Regions from separate parts of the Photobacterium sp. DNB23_23_1 genome, predicted to be linked through region 1. Evidence: riboswitches for the same ligand, from Rfam matches in the RefSeq annotation. Region 1 holds a riboswitch; the other holds the start of a gene.

Region 1 (3,793 bases):
AAATACGTTCACCAGTATCGCCATTCCTAACGCAGCCGCCTCTATCGACGAAATAGCGTTTGATAAAAATGTGACGATGACGACCCTGACCGACCAGTAGTCGTTGATCTGTATAGAGGTGCCAATATTAAGCCGAGTCATTGCAATGACTCGGCTTTGTTTTATAAAAACAAACGGATTAACGTTGGTTATTGCTTGGCAAGAGGACCTCAATTCCTGCCTTAACTTATCCCGAGCGATCTGGTGATTGTTTCGGGAGCACTTTAATGTGGCTGGTAACTCATGTTGCAAAAAATGCACGTTTGAACTTGGTTTTTACTGATCGCCAATGTGTGATTGGTGTAGTGGGTGCTTTCTCAAGCAGGTGCTGGAAGTCTTCTGTTGTTGGGATTATTTCACCACCATGGGCGAGCAATAGTCGGTTGGGTGATAAAGCGATGATCTTATTAATTGATTGCCGATAGCGTTTTGGATAGAAAATAGGAAAGGGGGGGATGTAGCGCCCTTTTACTTTTACCATTAAATCTGCAATATAAACTTGGCCGGAGTTCGGATGATAGAGCGATAAGTCACGGTCGGTATGGCCCTGTGTCAATAAGGCCTGCCACTCGGGGAAACCGGGCAAAGGTTCTTGATCATCCAACAGGAAATCGGGTTTCAATTTTGCGTTATACCATAAATTCTGGCGTGGCTTTTTCATTCTTCTAGCCACCCAATTGGCTAGTAATAAATCAGTCCAGTGCATCAGTACACCATCAATCCCTTGATACCATTGTCCTTGCACATTAGCCGCAGCGATTTTGCATCCTGTCATTTTGCGCAGCCGATGGGCTGCGCCTGCATGATCGGGGTGCATGTGGGTGACAACGACCAATTTGAGGTCTTTAATTGGGCGGTTCAAGTTGTCGGAAATGAATTTGAGCAGGATAGGGATGTCAGCGCGGCAGCAACCATCGAGCAAGAGTAGGCCATAGCGGTATTCGACCAGATATATCGACTGGATGTAGCCATCAACTTGGTGCAGTTTCATCTTGATATCCCTATATGGATGAAAAGCGATATTATCTTTGTGTTGTTAAATCATTATTTAATAACTCATCAGACCAATCAAGCAGGAAATGGCTTACATTAGCACGAGGTAGATCAAGCGCATTGGCCACCTTTACAGTGTAAATGGTGAGCGAATATGAATAAATAATTTATGTCATAGCAAAAGAGCCAAGTAGAAAGTAGTGGCATAACCGGATGTTCATTTTATATATCAATGCCTTGCCACTAGCGCGGTTATGCCGGTAAATAGTTACACGATTGAACTGGCGATATACCACATATAAGTAATGAAGATGATCAATAGTAATCCACCACCCACTCGGCTGACTTGATAACTAGCCGTCGTATTACTAGTGAAGCGTTGTTTTGCTACTGCAAACATTAACATCCCACCCAGCACGGCTGTAAGCAGTGCCATCACCGGTAAGTCTCGGCTTAAAATTTGCGGAGGCAGTGTCAAACCATCATCAATAAGGGCAGGGAAAGCAATGACACCTAAGAGATTAAAAATATTTGAGCCGATGACGGTTGCAAAAGCGATGTCATGCATTCCCCGCTTCACAGCTGCAAGAGCGGCGGCGAGTTCAGGTAAGCTAGTGCCAAATGCAATGACAGTTAAGCCAATTGTCAGTTCGCTAATTCCGGCAATGACAGCCAATTCAACGGCTCCCCACACCATCAGCTTTGATGATGTAAGTAAAATAACAAGCATGATGATAGATTCAAGAGCCGCTCGGGCTTTTGAAATGTTGAGGAAATCTAACTCTTCAGGTTCTGAATGCTCATGCTTTACTGAATAGGCGAGATACAGGCAATACACCAGAAGGCCAGAAAGGAGGATCGCACCTTCAACTATGGCGAGTTTTCCATTCAACATTAATAAGCACGACAGCATCATTGTAATGGCCAGTATAGGGTACTCACGCCGGATGAAACGAGAATGGACAAATAAGGGTTTAAACAGAATACAAACCGATATTACTAGGCCAATATTGATGATGTTCGAACCTAGTCCATTCCCTACTGATAGCTCGCCTGCACCATTGATAGCTGCAGTCGCTGAGACTAATAGTTCTGGTGCGGAAGTACCAAAGGCAACTACAGTCATACCGATAAAGGCAATGGATATATTACAGTGCTTGGCAAAGGTGGCGGATGATGCGATAAGCCTATCTGCACTAAAGGATAGGAACACAAAGCCAAGAGTTAATGCAGAAAGTGCTAGAAGAAAAGCGTTCATTAGTCTTACTAGAGGCGAGGGCTATAAAAAACACGAACAACCCCACACCTAGCCCTCGCATTTGGTGTGTGATTGTCCGAGTCTCGCTGGGCTACCTGAAATATTGGTAACTGGTTACGCCATGGCATGTTGCCAAATATGTTGACGTAACCTTTTGCATAAAGTGCAAAATAGCTACTCCCTCAAACTGAGGCGTATTATACGTAACGATTTCAGTCTGACTATAGGTTGTCGTTAAAAGAAATGTAAGTGTTAGTAACTGATAGGGAAGGGTGCAAGCCATGGGTTAGCTTGCACCAATTGATGCTCATTTAGTGTTTGCTGTGATCCATCATTTCTTCTTTCATGTCCTCTGGCATATAGGTTGCTTCTTCTACTTTGACTTCAACCTTAACGGTTCCAGCATGTTTGAAGTTCAGGGTTAATGGGAAGCTTTCACCCAATTGTGGTACTTCTTTTAGGTTAAAAAACATAATGTGATAGCCGCCCGGTTTAAGAGCTTGTGAATCATTGGCAGGGATATCTATTTTTTCTACTTCACGCATTTTCATCATGCCGTCTTCATGCATATGTGCATGCAGTTCGGTTTTCCCTGCGATAGGGGACGAAGCACTGATCAGTTCGTCGCCGTTGTTGCTGTGGTTCATAATATTGAAAAAAGCCGCGGCAACCTGTGAAGTTGGCGGTACTTGTTTTGACCAAGGGTGGTCAATATATAAATCGCCTGCTTTGTATTCATGGGCATAGGCTGAGCTGGTAAGTGCGAATAGGCTTCCTAGTAGAATGCTTTTTATAGTTTTCATTATGTTCTCCAATTGGTGTCATGCCAGTTAAATTTTTTAATTTATTTTGTCTTAAGTGCTGACTCAAGATAATGGTGGAGAATGTTTGGGCGCGATCAGGTATAGCCGGTCAGTAATCTGTTTTTGTTGTGATTGATAATCAGCAAGGTGCACTACAAATTGAATGTCGTGAACAAGCGTGTAGCTACCATTGAAAGATAAGCTCCTACTATCGTGAAGTTTGAAGGTAGGGCAGTGTGAATTGTAGTTTTGGTGATCATCGCTGTGCTGGTGTTTGTTTTTTCGTTCAAGGGCAGAGACCGAGACCCAGCGTAATCCCGCTGATGTACAAATCAGGATTTTTTCACCGGTAAGCCAACCGCTTTGCTTCTCAAAGTAATGTGGATTGAGAACAACAACGGAAGAGAGTAGAGATGATGCGATAAGGGCAGCAACCACCAATAAACTGGTCCATTTTCGACTTGTGTTGTTTGGGCTGGTCAAAGAGTAATCGGACAATGGAATATTGGTCGGCATGAAACGGTATTTGTTATTGTTTTGATGCATGAATACTAGCAGGCAATATCAAGCATGTAATTGTTTTTGTTGTGTGTATGTAGACTTATTGAGATCAAAGTACCATGACAGAATGTTATCTGGCGATGGCACGGCTGCGAATAAGAGAATTGGTGGGCCTACTAAAGTGATAGATTTGAGTATA
Region 2 (3,793 bases), on a different contig from region 1:
GGTAACCGAGATGGCTTTACGCGCATCCAGAAGGTTGAAGGCATGACCGGCTTTCAGAATTCGCTCGTACGCTGGAAGCGACAGTGGCGTCTCAAGCGCAAGCAGTTCTTTACACTCTTTTTCGCACTGGTCGAAGAAGGTGAAAAGGAAATCAACATCAGCGTGTTCGAAGTTGTAAGTAGACTGTTCCACTTCGTTCTGGTGGAAAATGTCACCGTAGGTAACTTTACCTAGCGGGCCGTCGGTCCATACCAAATCGTACACAGAGTCAACGCCCTGAATGTACATGGCCAGGCGCTCGATACCGTAAGTGATCTCACCGGTCACCGGCTTACACTCAAGACCACCGACTTGCTGGAAGTAAGTAAACTGGGTGACTTCCATACCGTTTAGCCATACTTCCCAGCCAAGACCCCAGGCTCCCAATGTTGGGTTTTCCCAGTTATCTTCTACAAAGCGGATGTCGTGCACTTTGGTGTCGATGCCCAGTGCTTCCAGCGAACCCAGGTATAGCTCCTGGATGTTGTCTGGTGATGGTTTGATGATCACCTGGAACTGGTAGTAGTGCTGAAGGCGGTTTGGGTTTTCGCCGTAGCGACCGTCGGTCGGACGGCGAGATGGTTGAACATACGCCGCTGCAATTGGTTCTGGACCCAGAGCACGAAGACATGTCATTGGGTGAGAGGTACCTGCACCTACTTCCATGTCCAGAGGTTGCACAATAGTACAACCTTGTTGGCCCCAGTAATCCTGCAGCGCGAGGATCATGCCCTGAAAGGTTTTAATATCGTATTTCTGCATTGTCAGCTTCGCGTGATTAATGGATTGAGAGATTTTTAGTAACTATCCAGTATACCTCGCCATCCCCTAGGCTAGTAGGGCTAGTGCATGTTTTTTGGTCATCTTTGTTTAATTTGCTTAAATTAATGTGTCTGCTCTGGTAGGGCATGGGGATTTTTGACATTGTTCTGATATCTACTGTTGGTAGACAGATACAATACGTTCGCCAATGAAACAGCTTTGGGTTGCCAAAGACGTTGCACACAAAGACATCGGCTTAGAGCCGAGAAGACATAAGGTAAACAATATGGATTTGACAAATTGCGCTAAGTCTAGCAAATGGATTCGTAACTTGGTGTTTGCTACGGCAACGGCTGTGGTTGCGACAGGGTGTTCTACAACCAACCCGTATTCCGGTGAAGAGCAAACGGCAAAAGCGACCAGTGGTTCTATCATTGGTGCTGTTGCTGGTGCGGCGATCGGTGTGGCATCTTCGAGTAAGAGTGACCGTGGCAAAGGCGCCTTGATCGGTGCTGCCTCTGGTGCTGCGCTGGGTGGTGGCATTGGTTACTACATGGACGTGCAGGAAGCTGAACTACGTAAACAATTGCAATCAACGGGTATCAGTGTCACCCGTGATGGCGATAATATCGTGCTCAATATGCCAAATACGATCACCTTCGGTATCGATGATACGGCATTAAGTGGTCAGGCTAAACAGGCGTTGTCCAGTGTGGCGTTAGTGGCTAAAGAATATAATGAGACCATGCTCAACGTGTATGGTTTTACCGATAGCACTGGTGCAGCCTCTTACAACCTTCGCCTTTCACAGGTGCGAGCTAGCGAAGTCAGTAACGAGCTACTACGCGGCGGTGTCGCAAGTAACCGTCTAGTGACTAAAGGTATGGGTGAGTCGCATCCGATCGCGTCGAATGATAACGAGCAAGGCCGTGCACAAAACCGCCGTGTAGAGATCGTTCTATCACCGCAAGGTTAATTTATTACCTTGATTGGTTAAAAGGAGCCCATGGGGCTCTTTTTTTGTACCTTGCTATCGCGGGGGGCTGTGTGTAGAATTGCCGCTCCTTTGGGGAGTAGCCTCTTGTCCTGACAAGACAATCGTCAACATAATTGAAGCAAAATCTTCATGGCGTTTGTGACTCACGTTTATCCTACTAGTGAGTTTGGCGAGACCATCGGTAAACCAGCATGAACCGGGGTGGGGCGTGTGCGTTTACCCGTGGTTTTTTATTACTATCCTCGCCCCAAAGAGCATGTCGTGAGTGTTTTAGCTATTTCTATTACTTCTGTTGCCTTGGCGGAAATTGGCGATAAAACCCAATTGTTGTCATTGCTGTTGGCCAGTCGTTACCGTAAACCTATTCCTATCATTTTAGCGATCTTCTTTGCCACTATTGCCAACCATGCCTTGGCTGCCTGGCTCGGTGTTGTAGTGGCGGATTATCTAACCCCTGAAGTGCTTAAGTGGGTCTTGGTGGTGAGCTTTGTCGCCATGGCCGGTTGGATTCTGATCCCCGATAAATTGGATGACGACGAAGCCGTGTCGAACCGTGGCCCGTTCGTAGCCAGCTTTATTGCGTTCTTTATTGCTGAAATTGGTGACAAAACGCAAGTGGCGACCACCATGCTGGGAGCCAAATACAGCGATGCTCTGGTGTGGGTTGTACTGGGAACGACCATAGGTATGTTGTTGGCGAATGTGCCGGTGGTGTTGATCGGTAAACTGTCTGCAGAGCGTATGCCGTTAGGCCTTATTCGCAAAATTACAGCATCTCTGTTCTTCGGTTTGGCTGTGGCGGCTGCGCTGGGGCTGTAATTTCAGACGCTGTGTTTCACGTGAAACTGATAGGTTCTTTAGCCCAATTCACAAGCCCATATGACTCATTAATAACAAGGGCTTAAAGTGTGAGCATGGCAGCAGAGCCGGGAAGGTTAGCGTGATATGTTGAAACCAGAATTTATGGACGGTTGTCGCTGTACAGGAGGGGGTTATGAACCGTTTTCTTGCAATATCACCCCAGAGTCAATTCTGGTTGTTCCATTTCGCGTTGGCGCTGAATATTCTTGGGATGGTGCTGACAGATATGTGGTTACCTATGGTTGTCGGGGCAATTGTGACGACTTACCTATCGGTGGATGCGTTGGTGCGTTTGCGCTATGTGTTACCGATGAAAAAGGAGATCCGCGATTTGCGTCATGAGCTTGAGAAGGCCAACCGACAATTGCGTGACTCTTATCGAAATGATGACTAGCGACTAGCAGGTACCCAAATAGTAAAAAGGCAGCTCATCGAGCTGCCTTTTTTGATTGGGGGGTTAGTTGGTGCCTTTTCTGATCAGATAACGGTAAGGCAGGCTTTCCGTTTCGGCTGCGATCAAGGTGTGATCCATAAATCGGCAAAAACTTGGAATATCCCTTGTTGTTGAGGGGTCATCGGCAGTAACGAGCAGGGTATCGCCTTCGGCCATTTTCCTTACGGTTTTACGCACCATCATCACCGGCTCAGGGCAGCGAAGTCCTTCTGCTTCCAAGCTGTGGGTGGGATTGTCAAAAATAGCAGTCATAGCATCTATATCTTCTGTTGAAGACCGTGATCATACTTACGGGCAAGAATTAATCAATAAGGCTTGGCAAATCAAAGTAAAATGTGTAACTTATTTAACAGGTCGTTAACGTTTGTCTTCTGAAGGATTAGGAGGAGCTATGTTGACTCAAATGGATCGCCTGACTATCTACAGCGTACTGTGCTTCATTACATTTTGCTCACTGATGCTACGTGCGCCCGATAACACCAGCTTTATGGCGCTTAGCGGTTTGATTGCCGCCGCGCTAGGACTTTGGCTCGAGCTCACCAATTCTCCCGAGCTTGAGGAAGAAGAAAGCTAATATCACACATCTACTACACTCCCCCAGTTTTCTTGGGCTTCCCCGCTTTAATAGCGGGATTTTTTTTATCTGCACGATAGAATAATACCAAACCTCCTCCCAAGGT

The links. Region 1 has a riboswitch for manganese ahead of ACVA53_RS12625 (calcium/sodium antiporter). Riboswitches for the same ligand answer to the same signal wherever they lie in the genome.
Region 2: it holds a riboswitch for manganese, as region 1 does, so the genes downstream of both, ACVA53_RS15565 (TMEM165/GDT1 family protein) here and ACVA53_RS12625 (calcium/sodium antiporter) in region 1, are expected to answer to the same signal.

Annotation. Positions count from the first base shown of each region.
Region 1 covers NZ_JBNNXT010000017.1:47,550-51,342, forward strand. The annotation lists gene ACVA53_RS12615 (leucine-rich repeat domain-containing protein) at 1-100, shown strand, start outside; gene ACVA53_RS12620 (MBL fold metallo-hydrolase) at 281-1,030, opposite strand; gene ACVA53_RS12625 (calcium/sodium antiporter) at 1,301-2,290, opposite strand; yybP-ykoY riboswitch at 2,296-2,472, opposite strand; gene ACVA53_RS12630 (copper chaperone PCu(A)C) at 2,602-3,093, opposite strand; gene ACVA53_RS12635 (hypothetical protein) at 3,157-3,639, opposite strand.
Region 2 covers NZ_JBNNXT010000025.1:8,859-12,651, reverse strand. The annotation lists gene glyQ (glycine--tRNA ligase subunit alpha) at 1-801, opposite strand, end outside; gene ACVA53_RS15570 (OmpA family protein) at 1,088-1,777, shown strand; yybP-ykoY riboswitch at 1,865-1,966, shown strand; gene ACVA53_RS15565 (TMEM165/GDT1 family protein) at 2,060-2,617, shown strand; gene ACVA53_RS15560 (hypothetical protein) at 2,793-3,053, shown strand; gene tusA (sulfurtransferase TusA) at 3,117-3,365, opposite strand; gene ACVA53_RS15550 (hypothetical protein) at 3,505-3,687, shown strand.